DNA from 4 places in the Mesorhizobium sp. M0751 genome. Region 2 is predicted to be linked to each of the others. Evidence: predicted binding sites of a transcription regulator. Region 2 holds the regulator's gene; each other region holds the start of a gene.
What was found. Region 2 encodes PhoB, which activates phosphate uptake and scavenging genes when phosphate is short. Its sites were predicted from a motif close to TGTCATNNANCTGTCAT; they were not measured.
Positions count from the first base shown of each region.

Region 1: NKI19_RS17985 (RNA degradosome polyphosphate kinase) is a predicted target of PhoB. The motif match lies at 4,781-4,797, and genes of this name have one in related genera.
Region 3: NKI19_RS04555 (alkaline phosphatase D family protein) is a predicted target of PhoB. The motif match lies at 4,275-4,291, and genes of this name have one in related genera.
Region 4: ppk2 (polyphosphate kinase 2) is a predicted target of PhoB. The motif match lies at 1,208-1,224, and genes of this name have one in related genera.

Region 1 covers NZ_JAMYPH010000011.1:38,155-44,029, reverse strand. The annotation lists gene NKI19_RS18000 (DoxX family protein) at 1-167, shown strand, start outside; gene NKI19_RS17995 (DoxX family protein) at 287-712, shown strand; gene ppx (exopolyphosphatase) at 975-2,507, opposite strand; gene NKI19_RS17985 (RNA degradosome polyphosphate kinase) at 2,507-4,708, opposite strand; gene NKI19_RS17980 (zinc-finger domain-containing protein) at 4,858-5,103, shown strand; gene NKI19_RS17975 (FAD-dependent monooxygenase) at 5,123-5,875, shown strand, end outside.
Region 2 covers NZ_JAMYPH010000002.1:115,653-121,527, reverse strand. The annotation lists gene pstS (phosphate ABC transporter substrate-binding protein PstS) at 1-905, shown strand, start outside; gene pstC (phosphate ABC transporter permease subunit PstC) at 965-1,954, shown strand; gene pstA (phosphate ABC transporter permease PstA) at 1,958-2,809, shown strand; gene pstB (phosphate ABC transporter ATP-binding protein PstB) at 2,806-3,609, shown strand; gene phoU (phosphate signaling complex protein PhoU) at 3,642-4,349, shown strand; gene phoB (phosphate regulon transcriptional regulator PhoB) at 4,366-5,055, shown strand; gene NKI19_RS03185 (ROK family protein) at 5,065-5,875, opposite strand, start outside.
Region 3 covers NZ_JAMYPH010000002.1:385,628-391,502, reverse strand. The annotation lists gene NKI19_RS04585 (TPM domain-containing protein) at 1-139, shown strand, start outside; gene NKI19_RS04580 (GNAT family N-acetyltransferase) at 256-762, shown strand; gene ppa (inorganic diphosphatase) at 879-1,409, shown strand; gene NKI19_RS04570 (hypothetical protein) at 1,427-2,017, opposite strand; gene NKI19_RS04565 (TetR/AcrR family transcriptional regulator) at 2,114-2,719, opposite strand; gene NKI19_RS04560 (MFS transporter) at 2,802-4,085, shown strand; gene NKI19_RS04555 (alkaline phosphatase D family protein) at 4,364-5,875, shown strand, end outside.
Region 4 covers NZ_JAMYPH010000013.1:157,364-163,238, reverse strand. The annotation lists gene NKI19_RS20760 (aldo/keto reductase) at 8-1,051, opposite strand; gene ppk2 (polyphosphate kinase 2) at 1,332-2,252, shown strand; gene NKI19_RS20750 (dihydrofolate reductase family protein) at 2,502-3,149, opposite strand; gene hemB (porphobilinogen synthase) at 3,663-4,694, opposite strand; gene NKI19_RS20740 (DUF8605 domain-containing protein) at 4,779-5,603, opposite strand; gene NKI19_RS20735 (enoyl-CoA hydratase/isomerase family protein) at 5,750-5,875, shown strand, end outside.

The sequences.
Region 1 (5,875 bases), on a different contig from region 2:
GGGTGATGGCGATCTTCACCGTCGCCACCGCATTGGTCGCCCACACCGGCTGGGCCGATCAGATGCAGATGATCAATTTCATGAAGAACCTCGGCATCGCCGGCGGCTTCCTCGTGCTCGCCTCGTCGGGTCCAGGCGCGTATTCGATCGACGCCAAGCGCGGCTGAAGCGGCCCAGCACTTCCTGAACAAAGGGGCGCGGAATTTTTCGCGCCCCTTTTTCGTTGTCGGTTCATATCTGCCGGCTGGAACTCTGCTAGGATCGGCCGCCGATATCGGAGGAGACCATGCCTCGCAATGCGCTGCTCTTGCTTTCCCGGCTGCTGCTCGCTGCGCTGTTCGTGCCGTCCGGCTTCCACGCGCTTGCCGACATCGCCGGCACATCAGGCTATTTCGCCGGCCTCGGCCTGCCGCTGCCGACGCTGGTGGCTTGGGCGACAGGCCTGTTCGAGCTGATCGCCGGGCTGCTTATCCTCGTCGGCTTCAAGACGCCGATCATGGCGCTGCTGCTCGCCGCCTTCTGCATCGCGGCGGGCTTCATCGGCCACTATGGCCAAGGTGGCGACGATCCGACGCTGACCTTCATGCATTCGCAGATGCTGATGAAGGACATCGCCATATCGGGCGGTTTTCTGGCGCTGGCAATGGCTGGCGCCGGAGCATGGTCGGCCGACGGGCGGGTGGCTGGAGCAATTGCTTCACGCAAAAGCTAGCGCTTGACTCGTCCGCCTGCGGAAGTCGGCGCCGCCCCTCATCTGCCTGCCGGCATCTTCTCCCCGTATAGTGAGGGGGAGAAGGGGCTGGCCGCAACGTCGGCACCCTTTCTGCAACGCTGGAGATTAGCGAAATCCTTTGCGAAGGCGTCTTTCTCCCCGTCGCTATACGGGGAGAAATGCCCGGCAGGGCAATGAGGGGCGGCGCAAAACCTGAAACGATTGCTTGAGGCGGAGCAACGATTAAGTTGGCCGAGACAGCCTATTTGACAGAAACGCTCGGCCCGCCCTCGACCGCAAGCACCAGCCGGCGGTTGGTGACCCTTGCCAGCTGTGCCAGCCGACCGGCCGGCCGTTCGCCGTAAAGATCGGCCAGCGCTGCCGGCAGCACCAGCGCCAGCACGCCATTGCCGCGGTTTTCCCATTTCAGCCGCGGCATGACGCCGGGCATTGCCGCGCTCAGCAAATAGACGACGCGCAGCAGCGCGGCCAGCACGCGAGCCCGTTCGAGATAGCGCGGTGTCGCCAGCCCGCGGATTTCCGGAGCGGCTTCATTGAACACGCCCTCGTGGCGAAACAGGCTGACAAGCGCCAGGAAGGCGCGGCCGGGATGGTCGACGCCGATGAAGGAAGCGTGGGCGATGATGTTGAGCGATTGCTTGCCGCGATATTCGGGATGGGCGCGCCAGCCGATATCGGCGAGCAGGCAGGCGGCGTGGCGGTAGCGCGCCTCATCCCTGGTCTCGTCGATGCCGAAGGCGGCGAACGCCTTGCCGGTCCACTCGACAAGCTCATGCGCGTGGTCGACCGAGCGCGAGCGCAGGCGGGCAAGCTCTTCCGCCGCCGAGATCAGCGGATCGGCTTTCTGCTCGGCCTTGTCGAGCAGCGAATAGAGAAAGCCCTCGCGCACGCCCAGCGCCGACACGATGATCTTCGACGGCTGCATCGCCGCCATGATCTCCTGCAGCACGATGGCGCCATAGGGCAGCAGCGAGCGGCGGTTCTTGGAGATGCCCTCGATGCCTCTGATCTTGTCGATCTCGGCCCTGGCGACCTGCCGGAGGAAGTTCGCGGCGCTTTCGATGCCGATTTCGTAGTGATGCATGACGCCGAGCGGGTAGTTGGTCATTTCCATGTGCAGCCGGGCGAGATTTCGCCAGGTGCCGCCGACCGTGTAGAAGGCCCTGCCCTGCCCGCCCTTCAGCAATTTCGCCCGTGCCAGTTGCTCGCGCGTGATCCTTGCCGCCTGGGTCAGCGAGTTCTTCGCCATGTCCTGCAGGCGCAGCCCGCCCAACGGCAGCGTGATGCCGTCACCGATCGTCTCGCCGTCGATGTCGATCAGTTCGAGGCTGCCGCCGCCAAGGTCGCCGGCGATGCCGTTGGCCGGGTGGAAACCGGAGATGACGCCAAGCGCCGAATAATGGGCTTCTTCGCGGCCGCTCAGCACCTGGATCTCGGTCTTGAGCACATCCTCGGCGCGGTGGATGAAGTCGGGGCCGTTGACGGCCTCGCGAGCGGCGGCGGTCGCCAGCACATACATGCGCTCGGCGCCGGCCTGATCGGACAGCGCGCGGAAGCGGCGGAACTCTTCCATCGAACGCGTCACCGCCTCGGGATCGAGCTTTCCGGTCGAAACGATGCCGCGGCCGAGGCCGGCCAGCATCTTTTCGTTGAACAGCAAGGTCGGCGAGCGCGCCAGCCCCTCATAGATGACAAGACGGATCGAGTTCGACCCGATATCGATGATGGACAGCGGTCGGCGGTCCTGAAGCCGGCCCTGGGATGCTGAAATCATCAGCCCGTCGCTGCGTTCTGTTTCTTGCGGCGCTTGAACTGCGCGATGCGCTTGGGCGCATGCGACTTCAACGCATCGCCCCGTCCGGACAGGCTCGGATTGGTCATGAAATATTCCTGCGCGTTGAACGGTTCCTCGCCCTCCTCCAGCACGACGCGCCGGGAGGTTCCGTCAGCCAATACGTCGAAACTTTGCTGGTTGTCCATGATGTTGCCGAGCATGATCTGGCCGAGCACCTGTTCGTGCACAGTTGGATTGGTGATCGGCACCATGGTCTCGACGCGGCGATCGAGATTGCGCGGCATCAGATCGGCCGAGGAGATATAGACGATCGCCCCGTCCGATGGCAGGCCGTGGCCGTTGCCGAAGCAGTAGATGCGGCTGTGCTCGAGGAAACGGCCGACGATCGACTTCACCCTGATGTTCTCCGACAGGCCGGGCACCTGCGGCCTCAGGCAGCATATGCCGCGCACGACGAGATCGATCTCGACGCCGGCGCGGCTGGCATCGTAGAGCGCATCGATGACGATCGGGTCGACCAAGGCATTCATCTTCATCCAGATGCGGGCCGGTCTGCCCTCCAGCGCGTGGCTGATCTCGTCCGAAATGTGCTGGAGGATGCGGTCGCGCAGCGTGAACGGCGAGATGGCCAGCCGCATCTGCTCGGCTGGCTCGGCATAGCCGGTGATGAAGTTGAACAACTGGGCGACATCGCGCGCGATTGTCGGGTCGGTGGTGAAGAAGGACAGATCGGTGTAGATGCGGGCGGTGACCGGGTGGTAGTTGCCGGTGCCCAGATGCACGTAATTGCGCAGCCTGCCATCCTCGCGCCGCACCACCAGCGACATTTTCGCGTGGGTCTTCAGTTCGAGAAAGCCGAAGACGACCTGGACGCCGGCGCGCTCGAGGTCGCGGGCCCAGCGGATGTTGGCCTCCTCGTCGAAACGCGCCTTGAGCTCGACCAGTGCGGTCACCGACTTGCCGGCTTCCGCCGCATCGACCAAAGCCCGCACGATCGGGCTGTCGTTGGAGGTGCGATAGAGCGTCTGCTTGATCGCCACCACTTCCGGGTCGGCCATTGCCTGGCGCAAGAACTGCACCACGACGTCGAAAGATTCGTAAGGGTGGTGGACGATGATGTCCTTCTCGCGGATGGCGGCAAAACAATCGCCGCCATGCTCGCGGATGCGCTCGGGGAAGCGCGGATTGTAGGGGGTGAATTTCAGATCGTCGCGGGCGACGGCGACGATCTCCGAAATCTGGCTGAGCGCCAGCGGACCGGTGAGCACGCTGATGCGGCTTGCCGAGACGCCAAGCTCGCCGGCGACAAAGTCGCGCAATTCGGGCGGCATCAGCATGTCGAATTCGATACGGATGACCGAACCGCGGCGGCGGCGCTTCAGCGCCGTCTCGAACAGCCGCACCAGATCCTCTGATTCTTCCTCGACCTCGATATCGCTGTCGCGGATGATGCGGAACGTGCCGGAGCCCTTGACCTCATAGCCTGGGAACAGCTTGCCGATATAAAGGCCGACCGCCTCCTCGAGCGGGATGAAACGGACATGGCGCTTGCGATCCGGCAAACGGATGAACCGCTTCAGCGCCATCGGCAGGCGCAAAAGCGCACTCATCTCCTCGCCGTTCTTGCGGTGGCGCAATTGCAGCGCCATCGAGAAACCGAGATTGGGAATGAACGGGAACGGATGCGCCGGATCGATCGACAACGGCGTCAGCACCGGAAATACCTGCTCCTGGAAATGGTCCTCCAGCCAGGCCTTCTCGTCCTTGCTCAGCGCCTCGCGAGTGATGCTCTCAATGCCTTCCTTGTCGAGCAGCAGCATCAGCGCCGAAAGGCTTTTCTGCTGGTCCTCCTGCAGGCGCTCGACCTCGCGCAGCAATTGTTCAAGCTGCTGCTCGGGCGTGCGTCCGTCCGGGCTCTTCAGCACGATGCCCTCGCGCACCTGGCCGGCAAGACCGGCGACGCGGACCATGAAGAACTCGTCGAGATTGGCTGCCGATATCGACAGGAAGCGAACGCGCTCGAGCAGCGGATGATTGGCGTTCAGCGACTCCTCGAGCACGCGCCGGTTGAATTGCAGCCAGGAAAACTCGCGGTTGACGAAGCGGTCCGGATTGCCGCCTTCGCGGCTCGCCGCCTCGACGGTGATGAATTCGCTCTGCACCGGCTTCAGTTCGTTCATGGTTTCCGCTCTTCCCACACCGTTCGACGACCACAGCCTTAACCGGCTTAACTTATCCTCTGACAGGCTTTTGCGACAGTTTCATTTCATCGATCTTGCAAAGAGACGGGTTATGATCCAGATGCAATCGACAAGATCAGGAGACGACGATGGCAGGCGGTTCCATTCCCCATTTCCAGAACGATGCGGGCTATCCGGCAATCGACATCGGCGTCAAGGAATTCATGTGCACCGGCGCCAATCCGCCTTTCGACCATCCGCATGTATTTCTCGACATGGGCGACGACAATGAAAAGGTCTGCCCCTATTGCTCGACGCTCTATCGCTATTCGCCGAAGCTGAAGGCATTGGAAACGCAGCCGCCGGGCTGCCTATATATCGACCAGGCCGCCTGATTCTTCCGCGACAAGCCTGATGCGAGAAACGCAGTCCCGGCAGGTGGTCATCGCCGGGGCGGGCGTCGCCGGGCTGACCGCGGCACTGGCCTTCGCCGAGCGCGGCTATCGGATAAAACTGTTCGAACAGGCCGAGCACCTCGAGGCTGCCGGCGCCGGTATCCAGCTTTCGCCCAACGCGACGCGCATCCTACGGCAGCTCGGCGTACTCGATCGGCTGCTGGCGACGGCGGTGCGGCCGGAAGCGGTCGTGCTGAGGGATGCCGCCACGCTGCGCGAGCTGGCGCGCGTACCGCTTGGCCAGGCGGCCGAAACGCGCTGGGGAGCGCCCTATCTCGTCGCCCACCGCGCCGATCTGCAATCAGCGCTGATGCAGCGGATGGCCGAGCGGCCCGGCATCGAACTTGTCACCGGCGCTCTCGTCGTCAGTGCCGCTGTCAAACCGCATGGCATCGCCGCAACGGTAGAGGTTGCCGGCGCGGCCATCAAAACGGAAGCATCGTTGCTGATCGGCGCGGATGGCGTCTGGTCGTCGGTGCGAGAAACGCTTGCCCGCAAGGCGGCCGAATTCGGTAGGAGCCGGTTTTCGGGCGAGCTTGCCTGGCGCGCCACGGTGGCCGCCGACAGCCTCGCCGGACAAGCCTTCAGCGTGATCGGTGCGGCCGATTGCGTTAGCGCATTCCTCTATCCCGGATTCCATATGGTCGCCTATCCGGTCAGCCGTGGCACTGCCTTCAATCTCGCTGCCTTCACCAGGGGCGAGCGCATCGCC
Region 2 (5,875 bases):
ACACCGGCGTTGGCCTTAACTACCAGTCGATCGGTTCCGGCGGCGGCATCAAGCAGATCAAGGCCAAGACCGTTACCTTCGGCGCTTCGGATGCGCCGCTCAAAGGCGAAGAGCTTGAAGCGTCCGGACTGGCTCAGTTCCCGATGGTGATGGGCGGCATCGTTCCCGTCGTCAATCTCGAAGGCATCAAGCCGGGCGAGTTGGTTCTCGACGGCCCGACGCTGGCCGACATCTTCCTCGGCAAGATCACGAGCTGGGATGACGAGGCGATCAAGAAGCTCAATCCCGACGTCAAGCTGCCTTCGCAGGCGATCGCGGTCGTTCATCGTTCCGACGGTTCGGGCACGACGTTCAACTTCACCTACTACCTCGGCGACGTCAGCGCGGACTGGAAAGAAAAGGTCGGCGTCGACAAGGCCGTGGAATGGCCGGTCGGCATCGGCGCCAAGGGCAATGAGGGCGTGGCCAACAACGTCTCCCAGACCGGCGGCGCGATCGGTTATGTCGAATACGCCTACGCCAAGCAGAACAAGCTCACCCACACCGACATGATCAACAAGGACGGCAAGAAGGTCGAGCCCACCGCGGCGGCGTTCTCGGCGGCAGCGGCCAGTGCCGACTGGAGCTCGCAGCCGGGCTATGGCGTCATCCTCGCCAACGAGCCGGGCGCCGAGTCCTGGCCGATGACGGCTGCCACGTGGATCTTGCTCTACAAGAAGCCGGATGATGCCGCGACCACCGGCGAAGCGCTCAAGTTCTTCGCCTGGGCATACGACAAGGGCGACGAGATGGCCGGCGAGCTGGACTACGTTCCGATGCCCGACAAGGTGGTCGAGAGCGTCAAGGCCATGTGGGCCAAGGAAGTCGTCGGCGACGACGGCAAGCCGCTCTACTCGGCTATGTAATCTCCTCCAGGGAGGGCGTCGACGGCGCCCTCCCTGTTGCCTTTAATCGCGAGGACCCAATGACCATCGCTTCCGATGCCATGCCATCATCCGCAGCAGCCCGGGCCAGGGAAGCTACGGTGCGGCGCTTCGCGCTCACAGATGCCATATTTCGCGGACTCACCCGTGCTTCCGCAGTTCTTGTGCTGGTCATCCTCGGCGGTGTCGCGATCTCGCTGTTTGCCGGCTCATGGCAGGCGCTGTCGTCCTTCGGTTTTTCTTTCCTGACGACTGAGAGCTGGAATCCGGTCACGGAAAAATTTGGCGCACTGGCGCCGATCTACGGCACCCTGGTCACGGCGGCTATCGCCATCCTGATCGCGGTCCCGATCGGCATCGGCATTGCAATCTTTCTCACCGAGCTCTGCCCGCGCCCGCTCAGGCGCCCGATCGGCATAGCGGTCGAGCTATTGGCCGGCATTCCCTCGATCATCTACGGCATCTGGGGCCTGTTCGTATTCGCGCCGTTCCTGCAGACGACGATACAGCCCTTCATCATCAACATCTTTCACGGCGTACCGGGACTATCCAGCCTTTTCGCCAGCCCTCCTTACGGCATCGGACTTCTGACCTCGGCGCTGATCCTCGCCATCATGGTGTTGCCATTCATCACCTCGATCACCAAAGACGTCTTCGATACGGTGCCGGCGGTGCTGAAGGAATCGGCTTACGGCATCGGATGTACGACCTGGGAAGTGACCCGGCGCGTGGTCATTCCCTATACCCGCATCGGCATCATGGGCGGCGTCATGCTTGGCCTCGGCCGCGCGCTCGGTGAGACCATGGCGGTGACCTTCGTCATCGGCAACGCCCACCGCATCAGTGCCTCCCTGTTCGCGCCGGGCACGACCATCTCGGCCACCATCGCCAATGAATTCACCGAAGCCGACGGCGATCTCTACACCTCCTCGCTGGTTTCGCTCGGCCTGATCCTATTCGTCATCACCTTCCTGATCCTTGCCGCCGCCCGCTATATGCTGATGCGGATCGACGCCCGTACGGGAGCCTGACCGATGTCGACATCCTCATCGCTCCACAGCCGCCGCAAAGCCAGGAATTCGGTGATGATGGCGCTTTGCGTCGTCGCTGCCGGTATCGGGCTTGCCTGGCTGGCGCTCATCCTCGGCGCACTGGTCTATAAGGGCACAGCCGGGCTTTCGTTCGCGGTCTTCACCGAGATGACGCCACCACCCGGCGAGGCGGGCGGCCTGCTCAACGCCATCGCCGGCAGCCTGCTGATGACGATCATCGCGGTTGTCGTCGGCACGCCGATCGGCGTGCTGGCGGGAACCTACATGGCCGAGTATGGACGTTTCTCGCGCATCACCACCGTCGTCCGCTTCATCAACGACATCCTGTTGTCGGCGCCGTCGATCATCATCGGCTTGTTCGTCTATGAATTGATGGTGCGGCCAATGGGGCATTTCTCGGCCATTGCCGGTGCCGTGGCGCTTGCCATCCTGGTCATTCCGGTGGTCGTGCGCACCACCGAAGACATGCTCAACCTGGTACCGAACGCGTTGCGCGAAGCCGGCGCCGCGATCGGCGCGCCGCGCTGGGTGGTGATCCGTTCGGTCGCCTATCGCGCCGCATTGTCCGGCATCGTTACCGGCATATTGCTGGCGATAGCACGCATTTCCGGCGAGACGGCGCCGCTGCTCTTCACTGCGCTCAACAACCAGTTCTGGTCGAGCAATATCAACGCGCCGATGGCCAGCCTGCCGGTGACCATCTTCCAGTTCGCTCTCAGCCCTTACGAGGAATGGCAGCAGCTGGCGTGGACCGGCGCACTCATAATCACCCTGACGGTTCTGGGCTTGAGCATCCTCGCCCGCAGCCTTACCGGACGCAGAGAGGACAGATGATGCAGATGTTGTCCCCAGACATGACGATGACCGAAACGGTCGCCGAGAAGACGAAGATCGAGGTCAAGAACCTCAACTTCTACTACGGCCAGAGCAAGGCGCTGAAGGACATTAGCCTGTCGCTGCCCGAGCGCAGTGTCACGGCCTTCATCGGCCCATCGGGCTGCGGGAAATCGACGCTGCTGCGTGTGTTCAACCGCATCTATGAGCTCTACCCGAAACAGACGGCCGAGGGCCAGGTGCTGCTCGACGGCAAGAACATTCTCGACCGGTCGCAAGATCTCAATCTGCTGCGCACCAAGATCGGCATGGTGTTCCAGAAGCCGACGCCGTTCCCGATGTCGATCTACGAGAACATCGCCTTCGGCGTCAGGCTCTACGAGAACCTCGGCAAGTCCGAGATGGACGGCCGCGTCGAACAGGCGTTGAAGCGCGCCGCGCTGTGGAGCGAGGTCAAGGACAAGCTCAACGCCAGCGGCTTGAGCCTGTCCGGCGGCCAGCAGCAGCGGCTCTGCATCGCCCGCACCGTGGCGGTGAAGCCGGAAGTCATTCTGCTCGACGAACCGGCGTCCGCACTCGACCCGTTGTCGACCGCAAAGATCGAGGAGCTGATCGACGAATTGCAAGCCGACTACACGATCGTCATCGTCACCCACAACATGCAGCAGGCGGCGCGCGTGTCGCGCCAGACCGCCTTCATGTATCTGGGTGAACTGGTCGAGTTCGACCGGACCGAGAAGATCTTCACGTCGCCCCGAGAGAAGCGCACGCAGGATTACATCACTGGCCGCTTCGGCTGAGCCGTTCCGATCATGCATATGAGGACAGGACCATGGGCGAACACACAGTCGCTTCTTTCGACGAGGATCTCGAGCAGATCAGCAAGCTGATCCGCGACATGGCCGACCTCGCCGGTTCGATGGTCGGCGGGGCGACCAAGGCCCTGTTGAATTCCGACAACGTGTTGGCGCAACGCGTCGTTTCCGACGACGCCATCATGGATGCGCGTCAACGCGAACTGGACGACCGCGCCATCACCCTGATCGCCAAACGCCAGCCGATGGCCCACGATCTCCGCCATGTGGTCGGAGCGATCCGCATGGCCGGCGACCTCGAACGCATCGGCGACCTTGCCAAGAATATCGCCAAGCGTGTGAGTGCGGTCGGCCTCAGCGTCACGCCGCGCGACTTGTCGCATTCCATCGACGCGATGGCGCAGCTGGTGCTCATCCAGGTGCAGGGCGTTATCGAGGAATATGCTGCAGGCGATGCGGCCGCGTTGGCCAAGCTGCGTGCCGCCGACGAGCGCATCGACGTCAAATACACGTCCGTGTTCCGCGAGCTGTTGACCTACATGATGGAAGACCCGCGCAACATCACCGCTTGCACGCATCTGCTGTTCTGCGCCAAGAATCTGGAGCGGATCGGCGACCATGTCACCAACATCGCCGAAAATGCGTATTATGTGCTGACCGGCGAGCAATTGCCGGGCAATCGTCCGAAGCAGGACGAAACGACAATGTCCGCGCCGGTGACGTGATGGGGGTGCCCAGCCGATGATCGCACCACGCATAATGGTGGTGGAGGACGAGGAGCCGTTGGGTGTGCTGCTCCGCTACAATCTCGAATCCGAAGGCTACCAGGTCGAGGTGGTGACACGCGGCGACGAAGCCGAGATCCGTTTGCAGGAGAATGTGCCCGACCTTCTGGTGCTCGACTGGATGATACCAGCGGTTTCCGGCATCGAGCTCTGCCGCCGGTTGCGGGTGCGCCCCGAAACCGAGCGGCTGCCGATCATCATGCTGACCGCGCGCGGCGAGGAGAGCGACCGAGTGCGCGGTCTTTCGACCGGCGCCGACGACTATCTGGTCAAACCGTTTTCGACACCGGAATTCATGGCCAGGGTCAAGGCGCTGCTGCGGCGCGCCAAGCCGGAAGTGCTGTCCAGCGTGCTGAAGGTCGGCGACATCGTGCTCGATCGCGAATCGCACAGGGTCTATCGCAAGAAGAGCGAAATCAGGCTCGGGCCGACCGAATTCCGGCTGCTCGAATTTATGATGCGGCATCCGGGCCGCGTCTTCTCGCGCAGCCAGTTGCTCGATAATGTCTGGGGCGAGACGATCTATATCGACGAACGCACCGTCGACGTGCATGTCGGGCGGCTGCGCAAAGCCATCAATAACGGCCGCATGCCGGATGTCATCCGCACCATCCGCGGCGCCGGCTATGCGATCAGGGAAGATTGATCCGCCTGGTCAGGCTACGTTCTTTCTGACGCCGGGCCTCATCTGCGCGCCCGGCGCGAAAATCTCCTGGTCGACGAAGCCAAGCGCCCGCATCGCGCAGCCTTCGCGGATCAGCGGCAATTCGTTTGGTTCGGTATCGAAGGAGATCGAGCCCGAATGCTGGCCACCGGCGGTCTGGGCGATGGCCTGGCGCAAGGCCGGCTCGATCAGATCGAAGGCGGCGGCACTGGCGCCGACCATCGCGACCGGCGCCGGATCGATCAGCGCGAACAGCGAGCCGAGACCGAAACCCAGCGCTTCGCCGGCCTTGCGGTAGGCCTCGCGTTCCGGCCCATCCTTCTCGCGCGCCCGGGCCGCCAACGCGCGCATGTCGGCGTCGCTGACGTCGGCTACCGGTTCGCTGTCTTCACTCATCTGCCTGGCGTTGCGCCAGATGGCGTAATTGCCGGCGTAGGCCTCGATGCAGCCGCGTCGTCCGCAACGGCAGAGCGCGCCGCCTGGACGATGGATCATGTGGCCAAACTCGCCGCCCGAGGAATGCGTGCCGGTGAACAGCTGACCCTTGAGCACCAGCCCCATGCCGATGCCGTGCGAAAGCAGGATGGCGATGAAGTCGTCGCGATAGCGATCCGGATCGCGCCAGCGCAAAGCCACCGCCATCATGTTGCAGTCGTTCTCCACCGTTGCCGGGACGCCGAATTCGTCCTCCAGCATGTCGGCAAAGGCGATGTCGGTCTGCGGCGTGATCGGCGACCACAGCATGGCGCGTGCAGGGGAGTCGGTAATGCCCTGAATCGCCAGGGCGATGCGGGCGACACTG
Region 3 (5,875 bases), 270 kb from region 2:
TACGGCGCATGCCGGCGACGATCGGCTTGCCGAGGGGTTCGTCAAGGCGATCCAAGCGGTCGGTGCGGTACTGGCCGAGCATTTTCCGGTCTCGACCGGCGACAGCAACGAACTGGACGACCATCTGGTCGAGATTTGATCTCGCTGAAAGCAGTTTGCAGCGTCTCAAGGACGCACCGTTCGGCTGTGTGAAAGCATCGCGGCGGCTGACCGGACTCTTGCAATCGGGCGCGGCGGGTTTATGGTTAACCAATCATGAATACGCTGAGCATCGACATCAGGAAAGCCGAACCGCGCGATGCAGCCGCCATCGCCGACGTGCATCTCGAGGCCTGGCGCGGCGCCTATTCGGGCATCATCCCGCACCGCACGCTGACCTCGATGATCAACCGCCGCGGCGCCGACTGGTGGGCGAATGCCATTCGCCGCGCCGCCACCGTCCTGGTCGTCGAAATCGGCGGCAAAATTGCCGGCTATGCGACGATCGGCAAGAACCGCGCCCGCGAACTCAGGCAGCAGGGCGAGATCTACGAACTTTACCTGCGGCCGGAATATCAAGGCATCGGGCTCGGCAGCCGGCTGTTCTCGGCCGCACGGGCACGGCTGGCCGACCATGGCCTGAAAGGCATGGTGGTCTGGGCGCTGGAAGACAATCAGAACGCACTTGCCTTCTATGCCGGCGCCGGTGGCCGCGATGTTGCCGAGGGCGTCGAGATCTTCGAGCAGAAGGCGCTGAAGAAGGTCGCTTTCGTCTGGGAATGACGGCCAGCGCATGATCCGGCCGGTTCCCGGTCGGACGATCTCCCCAGTACCATTCGCCGCATTGCACCATTCGCCGCCGCCCGCTATCGATCTTCAATCGAGAGAGGGATAAAGCGATGCGTATCGAAGCGATTGCCAGCGGAAAGAACCCGCCCGAGGACGTCAACGTCATTATCGAGGTGCCGATCGGCGGCGAGCCGATCAAGTACGAGATGGACAAGGAAGCCGGCACGCTGTTCGTCGACCGCTTCCTGCACACTTCGATGCGCTATCCCGGCAATTACGGTTTCGTACCGCACACGCTGTCGGGCGACGGCGACCCGATCGACGTGCTGGTCTGCAACACACGCGCGCTGGTGCCGGGCTGCGTCATCAATGTGCGGCCGATCGGCGTGCTGGTGATGGAGGACAATGCCGGCCAGGACGAAAAGGTGATCGCGGTGCCTTCACCCAAGCTGACCTTGCGCTACGAGGACGTCCACGAATACACGCAATTGCCTGACATTACCCGCCAGCAAGTGCAGCACTTTTTCGAGCACTACAAGGATCTCGAACCCGGCAAATGGGTCAAGATCGAAGGCTGGTACGATGCCGCCTATGCCAAGAAGATGATCGTCGAGGCAATCGAGCGGGCCAAGCGCAAGTAATTATCGGGCACAAATAATCAGTTGTCGACGCGGCCGAAAGCGGGCGTGTTGCCAAGCACCTCACGCTTGTCCTTGCCGCAGGCGAAGGAGCGTGCCTTCTCGTCGGCAAGCTTGCGCGCCTGATCGTTGGCGGCGGGATTGCCGGTGGCGAGCACAAGGCCGATCGTGCAGCCTTCGTGGGCGTCAGGCTGGGCAACCTTGGCGACGATCAGCACTTCCGTCGACTTGTTCTCGCCCTCGGTATCGCTGATCGAGCGACGATGAATGACGGCGAAGGGAATGGCAGTTTTGCCGTTGGTCTCGATCCGCCACTCGACTTTGGGTCCAGCCGAATTGAGGCCGGAAAAGCTTTCCCAGACCGTGGTCATATCGCCAGGTGGAAAGCCGTAGAACAGCGATTCCCGCGCGTCGTCATAGGAAACCAGCACCGGGTAACCGCGGTAGCCCGAACAGGCGAGATCGGCCCAGTCGCCGTCGCCTTCTTCCGCCTGGGCATAGGTGACGCAGTCCTTTTCCCAATCGAGATCGGTATAGACGCTGGATATCTCGCCGGCCCGGGCCGCCTGGCAGAAACCGGCGAGGACAAGCAGGATCAAAAGAGCGCGCATGGCGGACAACTCGGTTCGGCTGCCGCAGCGTACCGTCAAATTCAGCAGCAGCCTAGACGAAGCCAGGCTGCTCACAGTGGTCTGGTAAACGGAACACTATTTCTTCAAGCTTGCCTCTATCAGAAGGTCGGCGTTGCGGGCCACCGACTGCGCCGGTCCGCCGACACCGAACAGCTGGCCGCTAATATAGGCGCCCTCGATCAGCAGCAGCAGCCCGTCGCCCAGCGTGTCGGCGTCGCCGGCGCCCATCGCTGCCGCCATGGCGCGCAGGCGCCGGCGCAGTTCCTGCTTGTTGGCCTCGCTCACGACGCGGGCCGGATGGCCATGTTCGGGATATTCGACCGCAGCATTGGTCATGCCGCAGCCGCGATAGTCGGGCCTTTGCGTGCGCTTGCCGACACGCGTCAGGAAAGCGACGATCTGCGCGCGCGGATCGCCGGGATGGGCATCCACCGCCTCGTCGAAACGCTCCCAGAATTCGAGGTCATAGTGCCGGAGATAGGATGCGGCCAGTTCATCCTTGGACGGAAAGCTGCGGTAGAGGCTGGGCTTGGTGACGCCGGCACGCCGCACGATCTCATCGACGCCGATCGCCCTGATGCCTTGCCGATAGAACAGGTCGCGCGCCACCTGGAGAATCCGTTCGGCGGCGCGAGGCGGCGGTGCGTCATTGGCCTTGATCGTTGGTTCAATGCTTTTCATGCCTGGTCTGCCGATTAGCTGGTTGACAATGTTACCGGTCGGTACGTATGTTTCGCGCTCCTGCAACGTACCGGTCAGTAACATGATAGCTCAATCCCGCCCGTTTGGCCAGCGCTACGCTTTCGTCGTGGTCGCCGTCATCTTCCTTTGCCTGCTGATCGCAGCGGGCCTGCGTTCGGCGCCGGCAGTCATGATGCTGCCGCTGGAGAACAGTTTCGGCTGGCGGCGCGATGTGGTGTCGCTGGCGGCGGCCACCGGCATCTTCCTCTATGGCCTGACCGGGCCGTTTGCCGCGGCGCTGATGGAGCGGATCGGGCTGCGCCGCACCTTGCTTGCCGCGCTGCTGTTGATGTCTGGATCGACCGCGCTCAGCCTGTTGATGACCAAGCCGTGGCATCTGCTCCTCACCTGGGGCGTGTTTTCCGGTATCAGCTCGGGCGCTGTCGCCACCGTGCTCGGCGCAACCATCGTCAACCGCTGGTTCAAGACCAATCGCGGCTTGGTGATGGGGCTGATGTCGGCGTCCAGCGCCACCGGGCTGCTGGTCTTCCTGCCGCTGCTCGCCTCGCTCGCCCAGTCGGGCGGCTGGAAGCCGGTCGCCATTGCCATTGCCGTGGCCACCGCCGCCTTGGTGCCGCTGGTTTATATGCTGGTGCCGGAGCGCCCGGCTGCGATTGGCATGGTGCGTTACGGTGCCGAGGCCGACGACGTGCCGCCGGTGCCGCCGGCCTCGCAAGGCAATTTCCTCGCGCATACGCTGAGCACGTTGCGCCGAGCCGCCGGTACGCGTGTGTTCTGGTACCTGTTTGCTACCTTCTTTGTTTGCGGCTTCACCACCAACGGGCTGGTCGGCACGCATCTGATCGCCTTTTGCGGCGACATGGGCATCGGCGAAGTGCAGGCCGCGGGCCTGCTCTCGATGATGGGTATCTTCGATCTTATCGGCACGACACTGTCGGGCTGGCTCACCGACCGTTTCGACCCGCGCAAGCTGCTTGGCGTCTATTACGGTATTCGCGGCCTGTCGCTGATCTATTTGCCCTATTCCGGCTTCTCGGCGACCAGCCTGATCATCTTTGCCGTGTTTTACGGATTGGACTGGATTGCCACCGTGCCGCCGACGCTCAGGCTTTCCAACGAGGCGTTCGGCGACCGCAGCGGGCCGATCGTCTTCGGCTGGATCGTCGCCGGCCATCAGGTCGGTGCGGCGACGGCGGCCTTCTTCGGCGGCACCATGCGCGAGCTGCAAGGCAATTACGAGCTTGCCTTCCTGATCGCCGGCATGACGGCAATAGCCGCCGCCTGCATATCGCTGCTGATCAACACCAGCCGCCCGGCGTTTGATCCGGAGCCGCAGGCGGCTTAGAGGGCGGCTGAGCGCTAATCTCCCCCCTTGAGGGGGAGATGGCTGCAAAGCGGCCAGAGGGGGTCGGTCCGACCGGGCTCGGCCCCTTATCGCAGGCGCAAGAGGTCGGTGCTCCATGCGAGACGACCCCCTCTGTCGCCTTCGGCGACATCTCCCCCTCAAAGGGGGAGATCGGCACTGCCTGTCGATTGTAACTAAACCTTCATCGTTTCGAAATGTGCCTGAAACATTGAAGCTGGAGCTTGGCGGCGACGTTCAACGCCATCCAGGAGACAGCCATGAACAAGATTTCGATGACGCGGCGCGCTTTCGTCACGTCGGCCAGCGCCGTTGGCCTGGTCGGCGCCTCGGGTCTCGCCCTTCCCTATTACTCGCGCGCCAATCAGCGTCCGGCCTTCACTCATGGCATCCAGTCCGGCGACGTCGACGCGACCAGCGGCATGGTCTGGACGCGCACGGACCGCCCATCACGGGTCATGTTCGAAGTGTCGTCGACGGAAAGCTTCGCCAATGCCGTCCGCTTGGCACCGATCGATACCTCACCGGCCAGCGACCATACGGTGAAGCGGCTGCTTACCGAGCTCGCCTCCGACCAGGACATTTTCTACCGCATGGTCGCGGCCGATCTTGCCGACATCAATGCCGTTTCCGAGCCGATCGTCGGCCGCTTCCGCACGGCACCTGCTTCGAAGCGCGACATTCGCTTCGCCTGGTCGGGTGATACCGCCGGCCAGGGCTGGGGCATCGACGACACCGGCATGAAGACTTATGCCACGATCGGCAAGCACACGCCCGACTTCTTCCTGCATTCGGGCGACACGGTCTATGCCGATGGCGCGATGAAGGACGAGGTCGACCTGCCCGGTGGCGGCAAATGGAAAAACACGGTGCTGATCGACGAAAAGCGCAAGGTTGCCGAGACGCTGGACGAGTACCGTGGCCAGTGGAAGTACAATTTGATGGACAGGAATGTGCTGGGGCTCAACGCCATCTGCCCGACCTTCTATCAGTGGGACGACCACGAAGTGGTGAACAACTGGTCGGATTCGAAGGACCTGACTGCCGACGACCGCTACACCGAAAAATCCATCCATGTGCTGGCGGCACGTGCGGCGCGCGCCTTCCACGAAATGACGACGATCCGTTACGAGCCGTCGGAGCCCGGCCGCGTCTATCGCAAAATCGCCTATGGTCCGCTGCTCGACGTGTTCTTCCTCGACATGCGTCCCTACCGCGGCCCCAACGGTCCGGATATGCAGGAGACGATGACGCCGCAGTCACGCATCCTCGGTGAACAGCAGATCAGGTGGTTGAAGCGTGAACTGGCAAATTCCAATGCAACCTGGAAAATCATCGCCGCCGACATGCCGCTCGGCCTCGTCGTCTGGAACGACGGCACCAAGAAGGTAGGGGCCGAGGCTGTCAGCAATGGCGACAATGGCCCGGCCAAGGGGCGCGAGCTGGAAATTGCCGACCTTCTTCGCTATATAAAGAACGTGGGGATCAGCAACACTGTCTGGCTCACCGCAGACGTGCATTACACAGCCGCGCATTACTACAATCCGGACAAGGCACAGTTCCAGGACTTCAACCCGTTCTGGGAATTCGTTTCGGGTCCTATCCATTCCGGCACGTTCGGGCCTAATGGTTTCGACATGACATTCGGCCCGGAGCTGAAGTTCATCAAGGCACCGACTGCCGAGCAGGGTCAGAACCTGCCGCCGTCGGCCGGCCTGCAGTTCTTCGGACTCGTCGACATCGATGGCGCCACCGAGCAGTTGACGGTGCGG
Region 4 (5,875 bases), on a different contig from region 2:
CGTTTTTTCAGGCGCCGTCTCGGTCGAGGACGAGATCGGCGGGCCCGAACCGGTCCTTTGCCGTGAATTGCTGGTGCCAGTAGGGATAGAGCACGGGCGGCCTGCTAACCACGTCGAGCCGTGTGCGCTCCTCATCAGCAAGCACAAGGCTTGCAGCGGCGATATTGTCTTTGAAATGCGCTTCGGTTCGTCCGCCGATCACCAGCGAACTGACAGCGGGCCGGCCGAGCAGCCAGGCAAGCGCCACCTGCGCCGCCGACACGCCGTGGTTGTTGCCGATATCGATCAGCACGTCGACGATCCGCCACAGCCGGTCCTCGTCGCGGATCGGCGGTTCCGACCAGCCGCTGAGCTGTCGGGCGGTCGGCTGGTCACGGTGGTATTTGCCGGACAGCAACCCGCCGGCAAGCGGGCTCCAGACCAGCACGCCGAGTCCCTGGTCGACCGAGATCGGCAACAATTCATACTCGGCCTCGCGCGCTTCCAGTGTGTAATGGATCTGCTGAGTGACGAAGCGCGGGTGGTGATGACGGTCGCTGATACCCAGCCCCTTCATCACCTGCCAGCCGGAATAATTGGAGCAGCCGACATAACGGACCTTACCCTGCGCGACCAGCGTGTCGAGCGCGGCGATGGTTTCCTCAAGCGGTGTCAGGCCATCCCACTCGTGCAGGAAATAGATGTCGATGACATCGGTCCTGAGGCGCTTCAGGCTCCTTTCGCATTCGCGGATCAGATGGTAGCGCGACAGGCCTTCATCGTTGGGGCCCTTGCCGATCCGCATGCGCGCCTTGGAGGCGATCAGCACGTCGCCCTTGCGCTTGCCGCCGAGCGCCTCGCCGATGATCTCTTCCGACACCCCGTTCGAATAGACGTTGGCGGTGTCGATGACATTGACGCCGGCATCGATGCAAAGGTCGATCATCCGGCGCGCCTCGTCGAGGTCGGTCTTGCCGACCGCCGAAAACGCGCCGCCGCCGCCGAAGGTCATGGTGCCCATGGTCAGCGTCGAAACCTTCAGCCCGGAACGGCCGAGAGTGCGGTATTCCATGTCGTATCCTCACGATTTATCGGGAAAGGGCGTTGCAAACGACAGCCCTCAATGAACCGGGTATTTGTAGGATAATTTGTTCCGCTTGTCGCCCGTTCCGCATGGCAAGCTCGATCACATCTTGCGCATTGAACGCACAGCCAGCGCAGCAGTGGCTGCAATAAAACCGTCATTGCCGGCCTATACTAACATCGGTCCAGCGCTTCGATTTCCGGCCGCCGGGGCCGGACGGCGGAGCGCCTGACAGAGGCCGGCAAGGCCTGCGAGAGGAGCAGCGCAAATGACCGAGATAAAACAGAATTCCCCGGCCAGGGACTGGCTGGAAGCGGAACTCGCCGACACGCTCGATGAAGACTATGAGCTGGAAATCTCGGAGCCGGCGCTGTCGATGGAGATCGCCAAGATCTACAAGAATGCGCATCCGCCATCGATCGACCGCTTGCAGTATTTTCGCGATCTCATCACGCTGCAATCCGAATTGATCAAGCTGCAATCCTGGGTCGCTTATCACAAGAAGAAGCTCGTCGTGGTCTTCGAGGGCCGCGACTCGGCGGGCAAGGGTGGCGTTATCAAGCGCATCACTCAGAGGCTTAATCCGCGCATCTGCCGCGTCGTAGCACTTCCGGCGCCGACCGAGCGCGAGAAGTCGCAATGGTATTTCCAGCGCTACGTTCCGCATCTGCCGGCCGGCGGCGAGATCGTGCTGTTCGACCGCTCCTGGTACAACCGCTCGGGCGTCGAGCGGGTAATGGGCTTCGCCCAGCCGGATCAGGTCGAGGAGTTCTTCCGCGACGTTCCGGATTTCGAACGCATGCTGGTCCGCTCAGGCATTACGCTTGTCAAATACTGGTTTTCGATCACCGACGAGGAGCAGCAGATGCGCTTTTTGATGCGCATCCATGACCCGATGAAGCAATGGAAACTATCACCGATGGACCTCCAGTCGCGCGTGCGCTGGGAGCAGTACACCAAGGCCAAGGAAGAGACCTTCGCCCGCACCAATATCCCGGAAGCCCCGTGGTTCATCGTCGAGGGCAACGACAAGAAGCGCGCACGGCTGAACTGCATTGACCATCTCCTCAAGCAAATGCCCTATGAGGAGGTGCCGCACGAGGAGATCACACTGCCGGAGCGCGTCTTCAATCCCGAATACGAGCGCCAGGTACTGCCGCGCGAACTGTATGTGCCGGAGAAGTACTGAGGAGGTGCCGGCAGGCGGATGAGGGGCGGCGCCAACCTCAACAATTGAACCCGCTCAAATCACTTCGTGGACTAAACTTATTCTGACGTTATATTGCCCTCGGTGGTATTGTGAGGCAGCGTAATATTTGATCGCTTGCGCCGCCCCTCATTGCCCTGCCGGGCATTTCTCCCCGTATAGTGACGGGGAGAAAGGGGCTTGCACCAAGGGTTTCGCCAGCAGCGCAGACAAAAACGCCCACGCTACTTCCTAATCGCGCTCGATGATGACATGCGTGGCCTTCGGCGTCGCGACCTGCTCGCTGCAGCGATAGCCGAGCTTGGGCATGTCGATGCCGGCAAAAAGGCTCTCGCCGGCGCCTAGCAGGACCGGTGAGATTGCCAGATGCATTTCGTCGATGAGCTTTTCCTGGAGATATTGCCGGATCGTGGCGACGCCGCCGCCGAGCCGTACGTCCTTGCCGTCAGCCGCTGCTTTCGCCTTTTGCAGCGCTGAGAGGATGCCGTCGGTCACGAAATAGAAGGTCGTGTCGCCCTCCATGACAATGGGATCACGCGGATGGTGGGTGAGCACGAAGACCGGCACGTGGTAGGGCGGGTTGTCACCCCACCAGCCTTTCCAGCTGTCATCCGGCCATTCGCCGCGGATCGGCCCGAACATGTTGCGGCCCAGGATCCATGCGCCGACATTTTCGAAACTGCGCGCCGCGAACGCCTCGTCAGTGTCCGTGGTCCCGCCAGCCTTGCCGAGGACCATCTTGCGGAAGGTGCGGGTGCCGAACATCCATCCGTGCAGGGCTTCCCCGCCAACACCCAGCGGGTTCTTCAGGTCTTGGTCGGGACCGGCGCCGAAGCCGTCGATCGACAGGGTGAAAGCGCTGACGCGAAGTTTGGACATGAGAGCCTCCTCGATAACCAATTGTGAGATGCAAGCAGTTATCGGAGTAGCTTAACTGATTGCATTTTGCAAGCGGTATTTGATCGCCGGCGAGCGATGAACGGCTGGGCCACGACCGCCAATCTCCCAACGCTGGCGATTGGCCATAACCGACCATCCCGTCGTCATCCTGGGGCGAAGCAAGGAGCGAAGCGACGCGGCGCAGACCCCAGGATCCATGCCGTGACATCGGCCGAAGAATGCAGCGGCCCAGAACGACGAACCACGCGAATGGAGATCAAGAAGACCAATCCGGAATGGTTCGAACTTTTTCGCAGCACCGGATGGGTGCGTTCGGTTTTCGATCCGCCGGAGCACTGCCGCCAGGTCACGGCATGGATCCTGGGGTCTCCGCGACGGAGCTTCGCTCCTGCTCCGCCCCAGGATGACGAGGGGGAGGGAGGATTCGGCCAATCCCGAAGGTTTGCCACAGGCCCCATCCCATGCACCAAAGTCCCAAAACGACGCGATCACCTACCCCTTGAGCATCGCCGCCACTTCGGGCGCAAAGTAGGTGAGAATCCCGTCGCAGCCGGCGCGCTTGAAGGCGAGCAGCGATTCCAGCATCGCCTTTTCGCCGTCGATCCAGCCGTTGCCGGCGGCGGCCTTGATCATCGAATATTCGCCCGAGACCTGATAGGCGAAGGTCGGCATCTGCAACTCGTCCTTCAGCCGGCGGATGATGTCGAGATAGGGCAGGCCGGGCTTGACCATTAGCATGTCGGCGCCCTCGGCGAGATCCTGCTTGGCCTCGCGCACCGCTTCGTCGGAATTGGCGTGGTCGATGTAATAGGTCTTCTTGTCGCCCTTGAGCAGGCCGGCGGTGCCGACCGCCTCACGATAGGGGCCGTAAAAGGCGGATGCGAACTTGGTCGCATAGGACATGATCGCTACATCCTGAAACCCATTGGCGTCGAGCGCATCGCGGATGGCACCGATCCGACCGTCCATCATGTCCGAGGGGGCGATGATGTCAGCCCCCGCCGCCGCCTGGATGACGGCCGCCGCTGTCACCTGCTCGACCGTTTCATCATTGACGATAATGCCCTCGCGCAAGATGCCGTCATGGCCATGCGAGGTGAACGGATCGAGCGCCGCGTCGGTGATGATGCCGATCTCCGGGACCGCGTGCTTGATGGCGCGGGTGGCGCGGTTGATAATGTTTTCCGGATCGAGGATGTGCGAACCGGTCTGATCGCGCAGGCCGAGCTCGACATTGGGGAAAGTGGCGATCGCCGGAATGCCAAGCTTGGCCGCGCGCTCAGCCTCCTTGACGGCGAGGTCAAGCGACAGGCGGAAGACGCCGGGCATGGCGGCGATCGGTTCGCGCACTTGTTTGCCGTCGACGACGAAGATCGGCCAGATCAGATCGTCGACCGAGAGCCGGTTCTCCTGGACAAGGCGGCGCGACCAATCGGCCTTGCGCATGCGCCGCAGCCGCCGGCTGCCGGTGATCTCGTCGACGCTGCGCGCGCCGGCAGGCTTTGCAGGGGTGAATTTGTTCATCGCAAAAACTCCGGATCGGGCGGCTTTTACCACGAGCTTCCGCTGCTGACCAATGCGACACGATTGTGCCAGCGGTCCTGTTGGCTATTCTGGTTGACCATTGCCCGACAGGATCTGCGCAGCACCCCGCATGGCGACGCGGAATGCCTCGTCGAAGCTGACACCGCGCACTTGCCATTTATAAGCCTTGCCGTTCATGGCAAGCCGCCAATCTGCGACCCAGCCAAGTTCCTTGTCGCTCCAGACGATGCTGCCGGCGAGCGCCTGGTCGGCGCCGGCCTTTCGGGCAAGCTGGTCCAATGTCGCCATGTCGGCATGGCTGAGGCTTCGGTCGCCCAGCTTTGAGGCGGAGAGCAGCGACGCTGCGGGAAATACAATCCGCATGACCAGTGGACCGGTGGCATTGGCAAAGGATTCGCGCATCGCCGCGCCGCGCTGATCGTCCGCGTTCAGCGCGAAATGTCTCGCGCCTTGCTCCGCGGTGAGGAAAATCGCCAAGCGTGGCCGCTCGCCAAGCCATGGTTTGCTGCCAAGCGCGGCAAGCACCGGATCGATGACTTCGGGCTTATAAAGGCAGGTGAGATCGTGCGGCCGGTCATGAGTGCCCTGTTCGTCATGGACCGGAATGCCTTCGAGACGGTCATGATAACGGAATTCGGCAACGAAGCTGCCGGCCTTGTCGCGCAGCGCCGCCATCTCAGTTCTCTTCGGCAGCCGCTGATCGCCGGACACACGAACCAGCACCGCATCGAGGCAGGCCTTGAAACCGATCTGCCTGTTGACCTCGCCCTGGCCGGTGACGATGGTCTGCGATTGATAGAGCTCGTTGACGGTTTCGGCCGATACGGGAGGAGTCTTCGCAGCGATCAGGCCGACCACCACAACAGCAAGGCGCAGCAACCAAGGCATGATTCAACCTCCCGGTTCAAAGCGCCAGCATTAGCACCGGGTGACGCCGACGACCAAGCCGCGGATTGGGCGCCGCCATTGACGCGGCCATGCGCCACGCTTTAGCACTTCACTCCCGGCGGGGCGCGGGGAGGGAGTCTCTGGCGATGGATTTTGGCGGAGGCGACGAGATTCGCTTCGAAAGATTGGGCAGGGCCGGCGTCGTCACGCTGACGCGGCCGCAGGCGCTCAATGCCGTAACCCACCGCATGGTCAAGGCGCTGGACAAGGCG